3 regions of the Arthrobacter woluwensis genome follow, and region 3 is predicted to be linked to each of the others. Evidence: riboswitches for the same ligand, from Rfam matches in the RefSeq annotation. Region 3 holds a riboswitch; each other region holds the start of a gene.

Region 1 (6,341 bases), 2.2 Mb from region 3:
AGGACGGCGAATCCGAGCCGGGCGTAATAGGCCGCGTTCCAGGGGATCTCGCTGAAGGTCGTCAGGGTTGCTCGGCGCATCCCGCGATCCCGGGCGACGGTACGGAAGTGCTCCAGAAGCCGCGCGCCCAGCCCCTGCCGGCCGTGTCGCGGGTCGACGCTGAGCTGTTCCAGGTGGGCCTCGCCGTCCACCACCTCGCCGACGGCGTAGCCAGCCACTTCGACGGTGGCGTCCTCCACGCCGGGGACCGGCGCAACCCCGCCGGCCGGCACGGTCAGCACCCACGCCCAGCCGGACGCCGCGAAAGTGGCCAGTACGGCGTCACTGAAGGGCTCGTCGTCGGCGATCGAGGCCATCCCGGCCTGCCGGAAGAGTTCGCCGGCGGCACGTTCCAGGTCCTGGACGGCACGGAAGTCTGCAGTGGTCATGGCGCGGATCATCACTCCAGTCAACCAGTCCCGGGATTGCGCCGCATGACCCGGGATGAACGCCGGTGACGAATTGTGCCGCCCGATGAGGGCTGTCGTTGACCTTGGATGACGGCCGCCGCAGACTTCCAGGAGAACAAGGAGGACGAACAGGTGGAGAGCATCCGGCAGCTCGAGGAATGGCAGGGCCTGCGCGGCATCAACAGGGTCTGGGAGTTCGACGCGCCCGTTGAGACCGTGTTCCGCGCGCACACCGACCCGCTCTGGCTGGCCCGCTGGCTGGTGCCGGACGGCGTCGAACTGCGGTTCCGCCGCTGGGATGCCCGCACCGGCGGATCCTGGAGCTACTCCGTGGGCGCCGGCGGGGACGACTGGACCTTCTACGGCTCCTTCCACGAGGTCTCCGAGCCGTGGCGCATCGTGCAGACGGTGGAGGCGGAGGCCGACTCGCACGGCCCCGTCCTCGAAGTCCTCGACTTCCTCGAACTGCCCGGCGGCGGCTGCCGCCTCGAGGCCATCGCCATGTTCACCTCGCCCGCCGCCCGCGAAGAGGTCGGCGGCTCGGACGACGACGGCGGCCTGGCCCGCCTGACCGACCTCCTCTCCGAGCTGGGCGCCTTCTCCACCCCGCTGCCGCAGTAGAGTTACGCGCCCTCTGACCCCGCACGCGCCCTGTCGGACCCGCGCCCGAGCCCTTTCCCCGTCATCTGACGTCGCATCCGGAATGCCGTCGTCGCGAGTCCCGTTGCACGGGGCATCAGTGGGAACAGCATCAGTGAGAACAGTGCGCCGGACCGGCCCCTCACGCGAGAGGTGACCGGGACGACGCCGACAGCGCAAAGCGAGGAATCACCATGACACGTGCAGTGCGGTATGAAGAGTTCGGCGGACCCGAGGTCCTGCAGCTGGTCGCCGGCGAGGTGCCTCAGCCGGGCCCGGGCGAGGTCCGTGTCCGCGTCGCGGCCGCCGGTCTGAACCCGGTCGACTTCAAGATCTTCCACGGCGGCCCCGCGGCGGAGGCGTTCGGCGGAGCTCCCGGCTCCGGCGTCGGCAACGACTTCGCCGGCGAAATCGACGAACTCGGCGAGGGCGTCACGGGCTTCGCCGTGGGCGACCGGGTGTTCGGCGGCAAGCGGCACGAAGCGGTGGCCGACTTCGGTCCTGGTCCCCGCGAGCGGACTGCACCGCACCCCGGACGGACTCTCCGATGAGCTGGCCGCGACCCTGGACATCGCCGGACGGACCGCTGCCGCCGCGATCGACCAGTTGAAGCTGACGCCGGAGGACACCGTGTTGATCGGCGGGGCCGCGGGAGGCGTGGGCGTTCTGGCCACGCAGCTCGCCGTCGCGACCGGAGCCACGGTGATCGGGACAGCGTCCGAACGCAATCACGAATTCCTGCGCGGACTCGGCGCCGTGCCCGTCACGTATGGCGCGGGCCTGGCGGACCGCGTCGCGGAGATCGGCACGCCCACTGCCGCTGCTGACCTCAACGGCACCGAAGTGATCACCGTGGCGCAGGGCTTCGGTGTCCCCGCGGAGCGCATCACCGCGATCGCCGCGCACGGCCATCAGGACGGCGGGTTCATCGCGACCGGTGGCGGGGATGCCGGTCCGGGCGCGCTGGAGCGCATCGCGGCGGGCCTCGCCGACGGTTCCCTGGTCCTGCCCCTCGAAGCGACCTTCCCCGTGGAACAGGTGGCGGACGCCTACCGGCTGCTGGAGGAGGGCCACGTCCGCGGCAAGGTGGTCGTCACGCTCGACTGACGGGCGCAGCGCCGGGCCGGCCGGTTCCCGCGCCTTCACCCACGGAAACGTGGTTCACCCCCTGAAATTTCCCGGGGTGAACCACGTTTCCGGGGGCGCTTCCGTCAGCGCCCCTGGCAGAGCCCGCCCACAGAGGGGGTGTTGGATTCCCCGGCCCCGGCCTAGCGTGGAAGGGAGGGGCGACGCCCCGCCGCCGCCGTCGGGAGCACGGCGCATCACCCGGTGACGGTGGTTCCATCCGATCGAGGAAGGGGAACACCATGACGTCACTCTGGCTGGACCGGCCACCGATTGAGGGAGCCGGCGAATTCATTCCGGAGGCCCGCTACGACACCGTGGTCGTCGGCGCGGGACTGAGCGGACTGGCCACCGGGCTGCTGCTGGCCCGTGGCGGCCAGCGCGTCGCGATCGTGGAGGCCCGCGCCGTCGGCTCCGGCACCACCGGCAACACCACCGCGAAACTGAGCCTCCTGCAGGGCACCCGGCTGTCCGCGCTGCGTGACCGCCATCCGCTGAGTCTGGTGGAGGCCTACGTCGAGGGCAACCGGGAGGGTCAGGCCTGGCTCCTCCGATTCCTGGAGGAACAGGGCGTCCCCTTCCAGCGGCGTGACGCCTACGTCTTCTCCGTGACCGACGACGGCGCGCGGCAGCTGGGCGCCGAGTTCCAGGCCGCGCGGGACGCCGGGCTGGCCGTGGCTGAGGTCGCGGCCACGGAGCTGCCGTTCCCGATCACGGCCGCACTCCGCCTCGACGACCAGGCGCAGTTCGACCCGATGGACGTCCTGGAGGCCATGACCCGGGACTTCCTCGCCCACGACGGTGTGCTCCTGGAGGGCACCCGCGTCCACGACATCGAGCAGGAGGAGGAAGGCCTCATCCTCCGGACGTCCCGCGGCCGGCTCCTCGCGGACCGGGCCGTCCTCGCCACCGGCATTCCGTTCCTGGACCGCGGCGGCTACTTCGCCCGGCTCCACCCCTCGCAGTCCTACGCCGCGGCACTCCGGCTGCCTCCGGGCACGCCCGTCCCGCAGGGCATGTACCTCTCCGTCGAGACGCCAGCGCGGTCGCTCCGCAGCGCCCCGGACGACGACGGCGGCGACCTCCTCCTGATCGGAGGCAACGGTCACGCGACGGGCAAGGAACCCTCGCCCCAGGCCCGCCTGGACGAACTGCTCGACTGGGGCCGGCACCACTTCCCCGGAGCCGAGGTCACCCACACCTGGTCCGGCCAGGACTACCGTTCCGCGGACCGTCTGCCCTACATCGGACCGATGCCGTTCGGCGGAGGCCGGATCTTCGTGGCCACCGGGTACGACAAGTGGGGCATGAGCACCGGCATGGCGGCCGGGCTGGCCCTGAGTGCCGAGATCCTGGGCGGTCGGATGCCGTGGGCCGAGAGGCTGCGGGACCGTTCGGCCACCAGCCCCGGCCTGAGGTCCGGACTCGCGCAGAACGCCGCGGTCGCCGTCGACTGGGCCAAGGACTGGGTCAGTTCCCGTTTCCTCTCGCCGCCGGACGCCCACGAGGTGGTGCCGCGGGAGGGCCACGGCGTGGTGGCGCACGACGGCGACGGACCCGAGGCCGTCTCCACGGTCGGCGGGCGCACGTGCAGGCTCTCCGCCGTGTGCACGCACCGTGGCGGGATCGTGCGCTGGAACGACGCCGAACGCAGCTGGGACTGCCCTTTGCACGGGTCCCGGTTCGCCCCGGACGGCACGGTGCTCCAGGGACCGGCGACGCAGGATCTGGTGGTCGACTCCGTGGCCACCGGCGCCGCGACCCACGAGCCGGAGGAGTGAGCGCCGGCCGGTCCTGCGCGTTCACCCACGGAAACGTGGTTCACCCCCTGAAATTTCCCGGGGTGAACCACGTTTCCGTGGGTGCTGTTTCCGTGAGCGAATCCGCCCGGTTCATGACAGAAGATGAAGCCTCCCGTCACACTTCTCCCCGGGGCCTGGTGCTAGATTTTTTGCAGAGTAACGAGCACCGGTGACAAGCCCTGACTGACCGGTCGGCAACCCTCCACACGCGGCGGGGTGCCTCAGGTGACTACTCGGCATGTGTCAACTGCAAGCGCGAAGGAGCCCCACTTGCCTGCCCGCAAAGAACCCACGTCCGCCCCTGCCGGAACCGCCGGCGCCGCCAAGGCCACGACGCCCAGGAGCACCGCGGCCAAGCCCGCCACCCGGGCTCCGCGCACCACGAAGGCCGCGGCCGCCAAGCCGGCAGCCGCCAAGGCCTCCCCCGCGAAGGCCGCCACGACGACGGCGACCGCCCCCGCCGCCGAGCAGGCCACTGCCGCCGCGCCCGCCGTCGCGCCCCAGGACGTGACGGCCGAGACGCCCGCCCGCCTGCCCTACCGCCTCCTGACCGGCCCGGACACCCGCGAATTCTGCGAACGGGTCTCCGCCGCCCTGGCCGATGGGTACATCCTCTACGGGAGCCCGTCCGTGACCTTCAACGGGGAGACGGTGATCGCGGCCCAGGCCGTCGTCCTGCCCTACGCGCCGCCCGCGCCGCCGGCCCCGGTCGTCGACCCGTACGCCGTCCCCGCCACCGGCTTCGCCCCCTACGGCGGTGCCCTGTGAGCTACGCGGGTGACCTGACGCCACAGCAGGCCTGGAACAAGCTCAAGGACGGCGCCATCCTCGTGGACGTGCGCACCGAGGCGGAGTGGGCGCACATCGGCCGTCCGAAGGCCCCGTCCGGCGACCCCCTGTTCATCCAGTGGAACCTGGCCGGTGGCGCGCCGAACCAGGGCTTCCTCACGGAGCTCGCCGAGCAGGCGCCGGAGGCGGGCACCGCGGAGCTCGTGTTCCTGTGCCGCTCCGGGCAGCGCTCCATCGCGGCGGCCGAAGCCGCGACGGCGGCGGGCTGGTCCTCGTACAACGTCCTGGAAGGCTTCGAGGGCGTCCCGGACCGTTTCGGGGAGCGCACCGTGAACGGCTGGAAGAACAGCGGCCTGCCGACCACCATCGGGGCGTGAGGCATGGCGTTCAATCCTGAGGCCGCGTCCTGGTCGCCGGCCACGCAGGCCGTCCGGGGCGGGCTGGACCGCACGGGCTTCTACGAGACCTCCGAGGCGTTGTTCCTGAACTCGGGCTTCGTCTACGACTCCGCGGAGGCCGCCGAACGCGCCTTCACCGGTGAGGACGAGCGCTTCGTGTACTCGCGCTACGGCAATCCGACCGTCGCCACCTTCCAGGAGCGGCTGCGGCTGCTCGAAGGCACCGAGGCGTGCTTCGCGACGGCGTCCGGCATGTCCGCGGTGTTCACGGCCCTGGGCGCGCTGCTCGCCGCCGGGGACCGCGTGGTCGCGGCGCGGTCGCTGTTCGGTTCCTGCTTCGTGATCCTGAACGAGATCCTGCCGCGCTGGGGCGTGGAGACCGTGTTCGTCGACGGGCCCGATCTGGAGCAGTGGCGCGAGGCCCTGTCCGTGCCGACGCAGGCGGTGTTCTTCGAATCGCCGTCGAACCCGATGCAGGAGATCGTGGACATCGCCGCGGTCAGCGAGCTCGCGCACGCCGCGGGCGCCACCGTGGTGGCCGACAACGTCTTCGCCACCCCCATGCTGCAGCGCTGCACGGATCTGGGGGCCGACGTCGTCGTGTATTCCGGGACCAAGCACATCGACGGGCAGGGGCGCGTCATGGGCGGCGCGATCCTCGGGACCAAGGAGTTCATCGACGGGCCGGTGAAGAACCTCATGCGGCACACGGGGCCGTCGCTGTCGAGCTTCAACGCCTGGGTGCTGACGAAGGGCCTGGAGACGCTGGACATGCGCGTGCGGCACTCGTCCGCCTCCGCTCTGAAGCTGGCCGAGTGGCTCGAACGGCAGCCCGGGGTGACCTGGGTGAAGTATCCGTTGCTGCCCTCGCACCCGCAGTTCGAACTGGCGAAACAGCAGATGAGCGCGGGCGGCACCGTGCTGACGTTCGAGCTCGCGCCGCTTCCCGGCGGCACGGCCAAGGACGCGGCGTTCACGCTGCTCAACGGCCTGAAGATCGTGGACATCTCGAACAACCTGGGCGACTCCAAGAGCCTCATCACTCATCCGGCGACGACGACGCACCGCGCCATGGGTCCGGAAGGCCGGGCCTCGATCGGGCTGGGTGACGGTGTGGTGCGCTTGTCGGTCGGGCTGGA
Region 2 (6,341 bases), 1.3 Mb from region 3:
GACCGTCGAAGTCCTCCGGTCCCTGGGTGTCACGGTGGACGACTCCGTGCCGGACCACTGGTTCGTCTCCCCCGGCCCCATCAGCGCCTTCGACGTCCGGATCGAGCAGGACCTCAGCAACGCCGGTCCGTTCCTCGCAGCGGCGCTCGTCACGGGCGGCACCGTCCGCGTGCCGCATTGGCCCAGCCCCACCACGCAGGTGGGCGACCTCTGGCGAGACATCCTCACCCGGATGGGCGCGACCGTGACCCTGGACGGCTCCACCCTCGTGGTGCAGGGCGGGTCCCGGATCCTGGGCGGCGACTTCGCCGACACGAGCGAACTGGCTCCGACGGTCGCAGCGCTGTGCGCCCTGGCCGACTCGCCGTCGCGCCTGAGCGGCATCGCTCATCTGCGCGGTCACGAGACCAACCGGCTCGAGGCCCTCGTCACCGAGATCCGCCGGATGGGTGGCGACGCGGAGGAGACCGCCGACGGCCTGATCATCCGGCCCGTCCCTCTGCACGGCGCCGTCCTGGACAGTTATGCAGACCATCGCATGGCCACCGCGGGCGCCATCTGGGGTCTGGCCGTGCCGGGGACGTTCGTGGAGGACATCGCCACCACCGCCAAGACCATGCCCGATTTCCCCGCACTCTGGACGGCCATGCTGGACGGACGCGCAGGGGACACGGAGCAGATCTCGCCCGCCGGCACTCAGGCTGGCTCCTGACGTGGGGCAGGGTCAGTCCGGTCGTTCCCTGTCCTCCTGGGATGAATCCGATGTCCGGCTCCGGCCGAGCAAACGAGGGTCCCGGCCCCGCACGAAAGACCGCCCGAGCCACTCGGATGCGGTGATCGGGCGCATCATCACCGTGGACCGCGGACGCTACACCGCCGTCCTGGACGAGGGGACGCCGCAGGAGCGGACGGTGATCGCGGCGCGGGCGAAGGAGCTCCGGCGCAACCCGGTCGTGGTCGGCGACTTCGTGGCCCTCGTGGGCGACGTCTCCGGAGATCCCGACACGCTGGCCCGGCTGGTCCGCATCGAACCCCGCAAGACGCTTCTGCGGCGCAGCGCGGACGACACCGACCCGGTGGAGCGCGTCGTCGTCGCCAACGCGGACAAGCTCGTGGTCGTGGTCGCGGCCGCGAACCCCGAGCCCCGCACCGGCTTCATCGACCGCGCCCTCGTGGCCGCGTACGACGCCGGGATCGAGCCGATCCTGCTCATCACCAAGGCCGACGTGAAGGACCCCGCCGAGCTGCTGGCGAACTACCAGGCCCTGGATCTCAAAGTCATCATCAGCCGCACCACGGAGGCGGGAGCCAGCGGGATCGACGCCCGGAGCGCCGACGGCGGTTCCGCCTCCCTGCTGGGCACCGCCGTCGAGGAACTGCGGGAGGAGCTCGACGGCTCCGTCAGCGTCCTCCTGGGGCACTCCGGCGTCGGCAAGTCGACCATGGTCAACGCCCTGACGGGATCCGAACGGGCCACCGGACAGGTCAACGCCGTCACCGGCCGCGGACGCCACACGTCCAGCTCCGCCCTGGCACTCCAGATGCCGGGGGCGCGGCCCGGAACGTGGATCGTGGACACTCCCGGCGTCCGGTCCTTCGGCCTCGCCCTGGTCGATCCCGAACGCATCCTGCAGGCGTTCCCGGATCTGGCGCCCGGCACCGAGGCCTGCGAGCGCGGCTGCAAGCACGGCGCGCAGGCGATCGGCTGCGGCCTGGATGCCTGGGTGGCCGAGGGACACGCCGGGCCCGCCGGAGCCTCGCGGCTGGAGTCGCTGCGCCGGGTGCTGGACGCCGGAACGCAGGAGGAACGCGAGGCCAAGGAGCTCGGCACTCCCTGACGGCGCGGTCACGTCCACGCCCCGGATGAGCTGGGATGCGTGCTTTGTGGGTACGGTTTAACCCATGATGGACTCCTCCCAGAACTACACCGATGACCTCCGGCTTGCCCATGTCATGGCGGACCAGGTGGATGCCCAGACCATGGCGCGCTTCAAAGCCCAGGATCTGAAGGTCGAGACCAAGCCGGATCTGACACCGGTGAGCGATGCGGACCGGAGCGCCGAGGAGTACATCCGCGCCCAGCTGTCCCGGGCCCGGCCTCGGGACTCCGTCATCGGCGAGGAGTTCGGCACCACGGGCCACTCCTCCCGCCGCTGGGTCATCGATCCGATCGACGGCACCAAGAACTTCGTGCGCGGCGTGCCCGTCTGGGCCACGCTGATCGCCCTCATCGAGGACGATCAGGTGGTGGTCGGCGTCGTCAGCGCCCCCGCCCTGGGCCGCCGCTGGTGGGCCTCCAAGGGCCATGGCGCCTACACGGGCCGTTCCCTCGCCTCGGCCACCCGGCTGAAGGTGTCCGACGTCCACCGCCTCGAGGACGCCTCCCTCTCCTACTCCAGCCTGGGCGGCTGGAAGGAACTCGGCCTGCGGGACGAGTTCCTCGACCTCCACGACACGGTCTGGCGCACCCGCGCCTACGGCGACTTCTGGTCCTACTGCCTCCTGGCCGAAGGCGCCGTGGACCTCGCCTGCGAGCCGGAGCTGAACCTCTACGACATGGCGGCGCTCGTGCCGATCGTCACCGAGGCCGGTGGCCGCTTCACCTCGCTCGACGGGCAGGACGGCCCGTTCGGCGGCAACGCGGTGGCCAGCAACGGCATCCTGCATTCAGAGTTCCTCCGGAGGCTCAATCCCGGGCTGGACGATCTGCTGCAGGCCCCCTGAGCAGGTCATATTCCACGTAATATTGGCGGCGCGTTCCTTCGGGGACGCGCCGCTGTTTTACTCTCGTAATCAGGTCACGAGTGCCAGCGCAAAACCCCGGTTTGCTGGCCGGCAACCCTCCAGACGCGGTGGGGTGCCCCGGGTGACGACCAGGCCGGCCACAGAAAGTGGTGCGGCAAGCGCGGTGCCCGCCTGTGCGGGCCCCTCCACGATGCAGAGGTCCAGCATGTCCGTCAACACCCTCGCCCCCCGCTCCACCGCCGCCGGAACCGGTCGCGCCCACGCGCCGTCGTTGGCCGCCAATCCGTTCGCCGCGGTCACCGGCGCGGAGATCCAGGCCCCGCTCATCCAGGGCGGCACGGCCCGGTACGCCAATCTCGACTACGGCGCCTCCGCCCCCGCGCTCAGCGTGGTCTCGGCCTACCTGAACGAGATCCTGCCGTACTACGCGAGCGTGCACCGCGGCGCCGGCTACGCCTCGCAGATCAGCACCTCGGTGTACGAGAATGCCCGGGAGATCGTGCGCGACTTCGTGGGCGGACGTCCGGATGACCTGGTGATCTTCACGCGCAACACCACCGATTCGCTGAACGTGCTGGCGGGCTGCCTCCCCCAGCGCCAGGGCGAACAGGCCGGCGACGTGCTCTACCTGGACATCGAGCACCACGCCAATCTGCTCCCCTGGCAGCGGGTCGGTCACCGGAGCCTCGTGGCGCGGGAGACCATCGCGGCCACCGTGGAGGCCCTCCGGGAGGAGCTCGAAGCCGGCGGTGTCGCCCTCCTGGCCGTGACGGGCGCTTCCAATGTCACCGGTGAGATCCTGCCGATCGCCGAGCTCGCCGCCTTGGCGCACGAGTACGGCGCCCGGATCGTCGTGGATGCCGCCCAGCTGGCGCCGCACCGCCGGATCGACATCACCGCGCTCGACGTCGACTTCCTCGCCTTCTCCGGCCACAAGCTGTACGCGCCGTTCGGCGCCGGAGTCCTGGTGGGCCGTGCCGATTGGCTCGACGCCGGGACTCCCCACCTGCTCGGCGGCGGCGCCGTGCGGGAGGCCCGCCTCGATTCGGTCGTCTGGACCACCGGACCGGCCCGGCATGAGGGCGGCTCCCCGAACGTCCTCGGCGCGGCCACCCTGGCCCGGGCGACCCAGGTCCTGGCATCCCTCGACCACGACTCGTGGCAGCAGCACGAGGCGGACATCCGCCGCCACCTGGAGGACGGTCTCGCCGCCCTGGACGGCGTCACCGTGCACCGCATCTTCAGCGATTCCACCGACTCGATCGGCGTGGTGAACTTCTCCGTGGAGGGTTACGACGCCGGCCTCGTGGCTGCTTACCTCTCCGCCGAGCACGGGGTGGGACTCCGGGACGGCAAGTTCTGCGCCCACCCGCTGCTCAAGCGGCTGGGCCTGCCCGCCGGATCGCTCCGGGCCAGCTTCGGTCTGGGGTCGCGGCTCGAGGACGCCGAGTGCCTCATCGAGGGGATCCGGCAGCTGCGCGAACGCGGTCTCGGCTGGGACTACGTGGTCGACGCCGGACGCTGGGTTCCCGCGAACGATCAGCGCAGCTACCCGCACTGGGCGCCGAACACCCCCGGCACGGCGGGCGCCGCGCCCTGCACCACCACGGACTGATCCTCTGACGCAGCACGTCCGGTCGCACAGGGGCCGGCGCGTCCGCCCCCTGTGCGACCCTTAAACGGCAAGCCGCCCCGCGCTCCGCGGGCGGATCCCGTCATCGTCCAGGAGTCAGCATGTCAGCCCGTCACGTGTCGCCGCCCGGTGGTCCCCGCATGGACACCACCACCCGCCGGGAGATGGGCCGCGCGTTCGAACAGGGCGGGGAGCACTACGCTCAGGTCCGGCCTTCGTATCCGGCGGAGTCAGCTGCATGGTGCGTGCCGGACGGCGCGCGATCGGCCGTGGACCTGGGAGCGGGCACCGGCAAATACACCGCGCTGCTCGTGGATCTCGGCCTGGACGTGACGGCCGTGGAGCCCTCCGCCGACATGCTGGCCCAGCTGCATGCGGAACTCCCCGGCGTCGCGACCGTTCAGGGAACGGCGGAGGCCACGGGGCTTCGTGCGGAGAGCGCCGATCTGATCGCGGTGGCCCAGGCCTGGCACTGGTTCGATCCTCTCGCCGCGAGCGCGGAGGCCCTCCGGGTCCTGCGGCCGGGCGGGACCCTCGCACTGATCTGGAACCAGCTGGACACGTCCGTCCCGTGGGTGCACCGGCTGTCCCGCATCATGCACGCCGGTGACGTCATCAAGCCGCACTTCGTGCCCGCCGTCGGGCCCGGCTTCACCGAGCTCCAGGCCGCGGTGATCCCGTGGCAGGACCGGGTGACGCCGGAGGATCTCCTGGAGCTGACCAAATCCCGGAGCTACTACCTGCGGGCGTCCGCCCCCACCCGGGAGAAGGTCCTCAGCAACCTCGAGTGGTACCTCTGCGAGCATCTCGGACATCGCCCCGGGGAGATCCTCACCCTCCCCTACCGCTGCTACGCGTGGAAGACCACGCGGCGCTGACGGTCACACTTGCGCCGAGAGGTCTCCGAGCCTAGAGTTTTAGGCAAGCCGAAATTACCTGGTTCGGCTCGCCTAAAGGAGGATGAGATGAAGACCGAGCTGTCCCCAGGAGTCGTCGCACCACGCCGCGGCGCGGGAATCCTGCTGCTCGGGCCGGCCTTCGTCGCCGCCATCGCCTATGTGGACCCGGGCAATGTCGCGGCCAACCTGACCGCGGGCGCCCAGTTCGGCTATCTGCTGGTCTGGGTCCTCGTGGCCGCGAACATCATGGCCGTCATGGTCCAGTACCAGTCCGCCAAGCTCGGGCTGGTCACCGGACGCTCCCTCCCCGAACTCCTGGGGCAGAGGTTCCCCACGTGGGGCCGGCGGCTCTTCTGGCTGCAAGCCGAGACGGTGGCCGTCGCCACGGATCTCGCGGAGGTGGTCGGCGGCGCCATCGCCCTCAACCTGCTGTTCGGCATCCCGCTGCCCCTCGGCGGCATCATCATCGGCGCGGCGTCCATGGTCCTGCTCCTGATGCAGAACCGGCGGCGCCAGCGCAGCTTCGAGAACGCGATCATCGTGCTGCTCGCCGTCATCACAGTGGGGTTCCTGTGCGGTCTGATCGTGAGCCCGCCCAGCGCCGGCGGTGTGCTCGGAGGCCTGGTGCCCCGCTTCCAGGGCACCGAGTCCGTGATGCTGGCGGCGAGCATGCTCGGTGCGACCGTCATGCCCCACGCGATCTACGTGCACTCCGCGCTCTCCCGGGACCGGCACCGCCCGGTGGGTGGCCCGGAACCGGACGACCGGGCTCTGAGCCGCCTCATCCGGGCCACCCGCTGGGACGTCGTCTCCGCCCTGGCCATCGCCGGCGCCGTGAACATCGGCATGCTGCTGCTCGCGGCCTCCGCCCTGAGCGGCCGGGAGGGCACCGACAGCATCGAGGGCGCGCACGCCGCCATCACGACGACGCTCGGCCCGGTCATCGGCGCGGTGTTCGCCGTCGGGCTGCTCGCCTCGGGTCTCGCCTCCACCGCGGTCGGGTCCTACGCCGGCGCCACGATCATGGGCGGCCTGCTCAAGGTGCAGATCCCGCTCCTCCTGCG
Region 3 (6,341 bases):
GGTTCTCCTTCGGGAAGGCTGACGCCGCGATGGTGGGGGAGACCGTTCCTGGCCCTTGAAATCTAAGGAAAGCCATGACCAACAACTGGTCCTTCGAAACCCGCCAGATCCATGTCGGACAGGAGCCGGACGCCGTCACCGGCGCGCGGGCCCTGCCGATCTACCAGACCACGTCCTTCGTGTTCCCGAGTGCCGAGAGCGCCGCCAACCGCTTCGCGCTCGCCGAACTGGCCCCTATCTACACCCGCATCGGCAACCCGACGCAGGACGCCGTCGAACAGCGCATCGCCAGCCTCGAAGGCGGCCTGGCGGCCCTGCTGCTCAGCTCCGGCCAGGCCGCGGAGACGTTCGCCATCCTCAACGTGGCCGAGGCGGGTGACCACGTGGTGGCCAGCCCCAGCCTGTACGGCGGCACCTACAACCTCCTGGCCAACACCCTGAAGAAGTTCGGCATCGAGGTCACCTTCGTCGAGGACCCGGACAATCTGGACCACTGGCGCGCCGCCGTCCGGCCGACCACCAAGCTCTTCTTCGCCGAGGTCGTCTCCAACCCGCGGCAGGACATCCTGGACATCGAGGGCGTGGCCTCCGTGGCGCACGAATCCGGCGTCCCGCTGATCGTGGACAACACCCTTGCCACCCCGTACCTCATCCGGCCTCTCGAGTGGGGCGCGGACATCGTGGTGCATTCGGCCACCAAGTACCTGGGCGGTCACGGCAGCGCGATCGCCGGTGTGATCGTGGACTCCGGCAAGTTCGACTTCGGCGCGGACCCGGAGAAGTTCCCGGGCTTCAACACCCCGGACGAGAGCTACAACGGACTCGTCTACGCCCGCGACCTCGGCGCGGACGGTGCGCTGGGCGCCAACCTCAGCTACATCCTGAAGGCCCGCGTGCAGCTGCTGCGTGACCTTGGATCCGCCGTCAGCCCGTTCAACGCGTTCCTCATCGCGCAGGGCCTCGAGACGCTGAGCCTCCGCGTCGAGCGCCACGTGGAGAACGCGCTGAAGGTCGCCGAGTTCCTGGAGGCGCGCGACGACGTCGAACGCGTCGCGTACGCAGGCCTGCCGAGCAGCCCGTGGTACGAGCGGGGGCGCAAGTACGGTCCGAACGGCATCGGCGCCGTGGTGGCGTTCGAGATCGCCGGCGGACTCGAAGCCGGCAAGGCGTTCGTGGACGCGCTGGAACTCCACTCGCATGTGGCGAACCTGGGCGATGTCCGTTCCCTCGTCATCCACCCGGCGTCCACCACGCACGCCCAGCTCAGCGAGGCCGGTCAGCGCGCCGCGGGCGTCACCCCGGGTCTGGTCCGTCTCGCAGTGGGCATCGAGCACATCGACGACATCCTGGCCGATCTGGACGCCGGTTTCCGGGCCGCGAAGGCCGCCGTCTGAGCCCCTCGGGGCATCCGCGGGACATCCACGGGCCGCGCATTCTTCGGAATGCGCGGCCCTTGCTGCCACTTGGGCGAACATAAATCCCGAGAGCCTGTCTCATGAAGCGTCATCTTCAGAAACGGCCTCTTCCGATCCTTTACACTGGTCCGAGAGTCACGAGTGCCAGCGCCAAACCCCGGTTCGCTGGCCGGCAACCCTCCTCCTGCGGTGGGGTGCCCCGGGTGAAGACTCGGCCCAGCGCCGGCCGGCGCGGGCAAGCTCAGGAATAGAGGCCCCATGACTATCGCTGCATCCCGTCCACTGTCCACTGCGCGGGACACCACCACCCGCGAGGAGCGCGACGCCGACGCGCGCCACGGTGTGCAGCGCACCGCCGTCGTCGGGCCGCTGGAGCTGGAGGCCGGCGGGAAGCTGCCGGACGTCACCCTCGCGTACGAGACCTGGGGGACGCTCGCGCCCGATGGCGGCAACGCGGTCCTGATCCAGCACGCCCTCACGGGAAGCGCGCACGTCGCACAGGGTGACACGGACGAGGAGGGCTGGTGGGACGGACTGGTCGGCCCGGGCCGCGCGATCGACACGGACCGGTTCTTCGTGGTGGCCGTGAACATCATCGGCGGCTGCAACGGCAGCACGGGGCCGTCCAGCCCCGCCCCCGATGGCAAACCGTGGGGTTCCCGGTTCCCGTTCATCACGCTCCGCGACGCGGCGGTCGCCGAGGCGCGGCTCGCGGATCAGCTGGGCATCCGGCAGTGGTTCGCGGTGGTCGGCGGGTCCATGGGTGGCGCGCGGGCGCTGGAATGGGCCGCGGGGTTCCCCGAGCGGGTCCGCAAGTGCGCGGTGATCGCGATCGGCGCCCACAGCACCGCCGAGCAGATCGCCCTGGCCCAGGCGCAGACCCTCGCCATCCGCCAGGACCCGGCCTTCCGCGACGGCGACTACTACGACGGCCCGGCGCCCGAGGCGGGCCTGGCCCTGGCGCGCCGGATCGCGCACATCTCCTATCGCAGTGAGGCGGAGCTCGAGGCCCGCTTCAGCCGCAAACCCCAGGAGGGCGAGTCGCCGCTCAACGCCTCCGCCCTCGCCGAACGGGGCCGGTACCAGGTGGAGAGCTACCTGGACCATCAGGGCGGCAAGCTCGTCCGCCGTTTCGACGCCAACAGCTACATCGCGCTGACGGAAGCGCTCATGAGCCACGACGTCGGCCGCGGCCGCGGCGGCGTCGAGGCGGCGCTGGCGGACAGCCCGGTCGAGTTCTTCGTCGCCGCGGTGGAGTCCGACCGGCTCTACCTGCCCCGGCAGTCCGAGGCCCTCGCCGCGGCCCTGCCCGGAGACGTCACGGTGCACCGGATCGCCTCGGAGATCGGCCACGACGGCTTCCTCACGGAAGCGGGCCAGCTCGGCGCGCTGCTCGGCCGGACGCTTTTCGCCTGAGGCGGGCCTATCCGGCATTCTCAACCCCGCCTCCAGATTCCCATCCGGCCCTCACAACCCATCCGGCCCTCACAACCCATTGACTGCTCCATAGGAAGTCATTCCGCCGCGAAATCCGGGGAAAACGACATCCTATGGAGCAGTCGCTGAGGGGATCTCCGCAGGTCCGGATGGGATAATCCCGTCATGGCTCTGGAAAACCTGCTGCTCCGTCTCGACCGCATCGCCGGAGGCCGCCAGGCCGGCGTCCGCATCGGGGAGCGGCAGCGGCTCCATCCGAAGACGCGGCGCGCTTTCACCTGGGTGCTGTGGCTCCTGGTGCTGGAGCTCGTGCTGGGAGTCGGGGCCGTCGTCGTCGCGCTGGTGCTGTCGAGCAGCGGCGAGCCGGTGCCGTTCGCCGTCTGGATGCGCACCGTGGTGGTGCTCGGGATGACGGCCACCCTGTTCTACTTCGCGTGGCGCGCGACCAAGGGCTGGTACTGGGCGTACCAGCGGCTCCGGCTGTTCGCGCAGATCTTCCCCGTGGTCACGCTCGTCATGGCCGCGATCCCCGGGCTGTATCCGCTGTGGATGGTGACCGAGCAGATCGTGTTCAGCCTCATCATGATCGGCATCGCCGACTTCCTCACGAGCGATCACATGAGGATCGCGTTCCGGAAGCCCGGCGCGCCCCGGGACCTGGATCCGGATCTGGACCCGGACGACCAGGCCCCGGACGATCAGGCCCCGGCGGCGTCCTGAGTCAGAGCTCCTGACCCGGCAGGAACACCGGCCCCGCCACCGGGCGCTTGGGCTGGATGCCGTCGCCCGACGACTGGTGCCGCAGGCGGCGCAGGACCCACGGGAACAGGTGCTCGCGTGCCCACAGGAAGTCCTCGGTGCGAGCGGTGCGCCACGTCTTCTCCGGCATGGGCTTGGGGGAGAGCGGTTCCAGAGTGTGCTGGACGTTCAGGGCGTCCAGGACCATCGTCGCGATGGTGTGGTGGCCGAGGGGCGAGAAGTGGAGGCGGTCCTGGTCCCAGTACTGCGAGCCGGCGAGCTGCCGCAGCGACCACATGTCCGCGATCACGGCGTCGTGCCGCGCGGCCACGGTGCGCAGGTTCTCGTTGTAGATGGCCACCTTGCCGCGGAGCGGGCTCAACACGGTCGACACCGTGTCCGGGCCGTTGAACAGCACCACCGTGGCGCCCTCGGAGGCGAGACGGCCGACGGCGGCGTCCAGCGTGTTGGCGAGGGCGTCGGGATCGCCGCCGGGACGGATGAGGTCGTTGCCGCCGGCGGAGATGGTGATCAGATCCGGCTTGAGGTCCAGGCAGGGGTCCACCTGCTCATCGATGATCTGCTGCAGGAGACGCCCGCGGATGGCGAGGTTGGCATACGCGAAGTCCGGGTGTCCGGCGCTCAATTCCTCCGCCACGCGGTCCGCCCAGCCGCGGTGGCCGCCCGGGCTCGCCGGCTCGGGATCGCCGATGCCCTCCGTGAAGGAGTCGCCGAGGGCCACGTACCGGGACCACGGGTGGCCGCCGTCGCTCTCCTGCTGAACTTGAGGAGAGGAAGCCGGCGCGGGAAATACTGGCCCTGAAGATAACTGAGAGGAGTCGCTCATTCTTCCCATCATGCCCCCGGGCGGCTCGGTTACGCCACCGTAGCTTCCGGAACGCGCCGCCCTCTTCGGCCGGGCCGATCAGGCCGTGATGGCAGAATACGAGCCATGAGTCTTGACGCCCCCGCCTTCCCCGCACCCACCGTCCTCTGGTCCGTCCCCGAAGATCAGCGGCAGGGCCGGCCTCTGCTGGTGCTTCTGCACGGCTACGGCGCCAACGAGGCGGACCTGTTCGGGCTGGCGGATCAGCTCCCGGACGAATTCGTGGTCGCGAGCGTGCGTGCGCCCCTGACGATGGGGCCGGGGTTCACCTGGTTCCCGCTCACCGGATCCCTCGATTACTCCTTCGACGCCGTCAAGGCCGCGACCGACTACGTCCTCGAGTGGCTGGACGGGGTGCGCGAGGAGTTCACCTCCGTGAGCCTTCTGGGGTTCTCCATGGGCATGGCGATGGCCACCAGCATGTGGCGCCGCCGCCCGCAGGACTTCGCGGCGATCGTGGGGCTGTCAGGTTTCGCCGTCGAGGGTGGCACCGACTGGTTCCGGGACGCGGAGCTCGACGGCAGCACGCCCTTCTTCTGGGGCCGCGATCCGCAGGACCCCGTGATCCCGCGCGAGAAGGTCGATTTCACCGCGGCCTGGCTGCTCGGCAAGGCCCGCGCCACCAAGGTGCAGTACAGCGGCGTGTGGCACGGCATCAGCCCTCAGGAAGTGGGGCACGTCGCCGAATTCCTCGGCTTCGAGGTGCTCAGCCCGCAGCGATGACGCGGACGCTCTGACCGTTGACCGTCACCACGTCGCCCGTCGTCAGCTGACGGCCCCGGCGGTCTTCGATGTCGCCGTTGACCTTGACCAGCCCGTTCTTGATGAGCTCGGTCGCCTCCACGCCGTCGTCGGCGAGGGAGGAGAGCTTGAGAAGCTGACCCAGGCGGATCATCGAATCCCGGATCTCGATGGTGTCGATGCCGTCCGGTGCAGGAGAAGTCATATCCCCATGATGCCTTACCCCACGGAGGAACGATGAACATCCCTCTCTATCTCGGCAGCTACACCGAGGACGGTTCCGGCCGTGGTTCCGGGGTGCAGCGCGTGACGGTCGACCCGGTGGCCGGGGAGCTGACGGTGCTGGCCACGAGCTCTGGCGTGCGCAACCCGTCGTTCCTGCTGTGCGGGCCGGGCGGCCGCCTTTTCGCCGTGGAGGAGCTCGACGCCGGCCAGGTGGTCGAGCTGGACCCGGAGACCCTCGCGGTCAAGGCCCGGGTGAGCAGCGGCGGGTCGTCGCCGTGTCACCTCGGCCTGGCCGGCGGGCTGCTCCTCGTCGCGAACTACGGCTCCGGGACGGTCTCCGGTCTTCCGCTGGACGGTCCGTGGGGCACCGAACCGCTGTGGACCGTGGGACAGGAGGGCGCGGGACAGGACGGCGCCGGCCCGGTGGCCGACCGTCAGGAAGGGCCCCATGCCCACTCGACCCTCGCGCTGGGCGAGGACCGCTTCCTCGTGGCGGACCTGGGCCGGGACCGGGTCGACGAATACCTCCTGGGTGAGGACAGTCCGGAGCTCGTGGGCGGGCTGGACCTCCCGCCCGGCACCGGACCGCGGCATCTGCTCCTGGAGGAGCCCGCGGCTGGGGTCGGCGAGGGCGCCAGCAAGGGGGCGGTGGTGCTCTGGGTGGTCGGTGAACTCGACGCCGCACTCCACCGTGCCGTCCGCGCCGAGAACGGGTCGTGGGCCCTGGCCGGTGAGCCCGTGGCGTTGGCTCCCGGTCACGAGCAGGCCTATCCGAGTGAGATCACCGGCCACCCCGGCTCCGGTGAGCGGGCACTCGTGGTGGGCGTGCGCGGGAGCGACACGCTCGCCGTCGTCGCGCGCGAGGAAGGGGAGGAGCGGCTGCTCCGGACACTTCCGTG

The links. A riboswitch is a leader RNA that binds a small molecule or an ion and turns the genes downstream of it on or off. The one in region 3 is predicted to bind S-adenosylmethionine.
Region 1: another riboswitch for S-adenosylmethionine. It lies ahead of QFZ52_RS16180 (DUF1737 domain-containing protein); the one in region 3 lies ahead of metX (homoserine O-acetyltransferase MetX).
Region 2: another riboswitch for S-adenosylmethionine. It lies ahead of QFZ52_RS10105 (aminotransferase class V-fold PLP-dependent enzyme); the one in region 3 lies ahead of metX (homoserine O-acetyltransferase MetX).

Annotation. Positions count from the first base shown of each region.
Region 1 is NZ_JAUSXR010000001.1:3,109,395-3,115,735, forward strand. It holds gene QFZ52_RS14285 (GNAT family N-acetyltransferase) at 1-428, opposite strand, end outside; gene QFZ52_RS14290 (SRPBCC domain-containing protein) at 537-1,070, shown strand; gene QFZ52_RS14295 (alcohol dehydrogenase catalytic domain-containing protein) at 1,283-1,639, shown strand; gene QFZ52_RS14300 (zinc-binding dehydrogenase) at 1,695-2,195, shown strand; gene QFZ52_RS14305 (FAD-dependent oxidoreductase) at 2,456-3,994, shown strand; SAM riboswitch class IV at 4,171-4,277, shown strand; gene QFZ52_RS16180 (DUF1737 domain-containing protein) at 4,286-4,783, shown strand; gene QFZ52_RS14315 (rhodanese-like domain-containing protein) at 4,780-5,181, shown strand; gene QFZ52_RS14320 (O-succinylhomoserine sulfhydrylase) at 5,185-6,341, shown strand, end outside.
Region 2 is NZ_JAUSXR010000001.1:2,211,606-2,217,946, forward strand. It holds gene aroA (3-phosphoshikimate 1-carboxyvinyltransferase) at 1-712, shown strand, start outside; gene rsgA (ribosome small subunit-dependent GTPase A) at 714-1,838, shown strand; gene hisN (histidinol-phosphatase) at 1,903-2,724, shown strand; SAM riboswitch class IV at 2,797-2,912, shown strand; gene QFZ52_RS10105 (aminotransferase class V-fold PLP-dependent enzyme) at 2,951-4,360, shown strand; gene QFZ52_RS10110 (class I SAM-dependent methyltransferase) at 4,480-5,256, shown strand; gene QFZ52_RS10115 (Nramp family divalent metal transporter) at 5,344-6,341, shown strand, end outside.
Region 3 is NZ_JAUSXR010000001.1:924,743-931,083, forward strand. It holds gene QFZ52_RS04055 (bifunctional o-acetylhomoserine/o-acetylserine sulfhydrylase) at 75-1,394, shown strand; SAM riboswitch class IV at 1,549-1,663, shown strand; gene metX (homoserine O-acetyltransferase MetX) at 1,674-2,831, shown strand; gene QFZ52_RS04065 (hypothetical protein) at 3,018-3,572, shown strand; gene QFZ52_RS04070 (SGNH/GDSL hydrolase family protein) at 3,574-4,437, opposite strand; gene QFZ52_RS04075 (alpha/beta hydrolase) at 4,543-5,199, shown strand; gene QFZ52_RS04080 (RNA-binding S4 domain-containing protein) at 5,183-5,422, opposite strand; gene QFZ52_RS04085 (lactonase family protein) at 5,455-6,341, shown strand, end outside.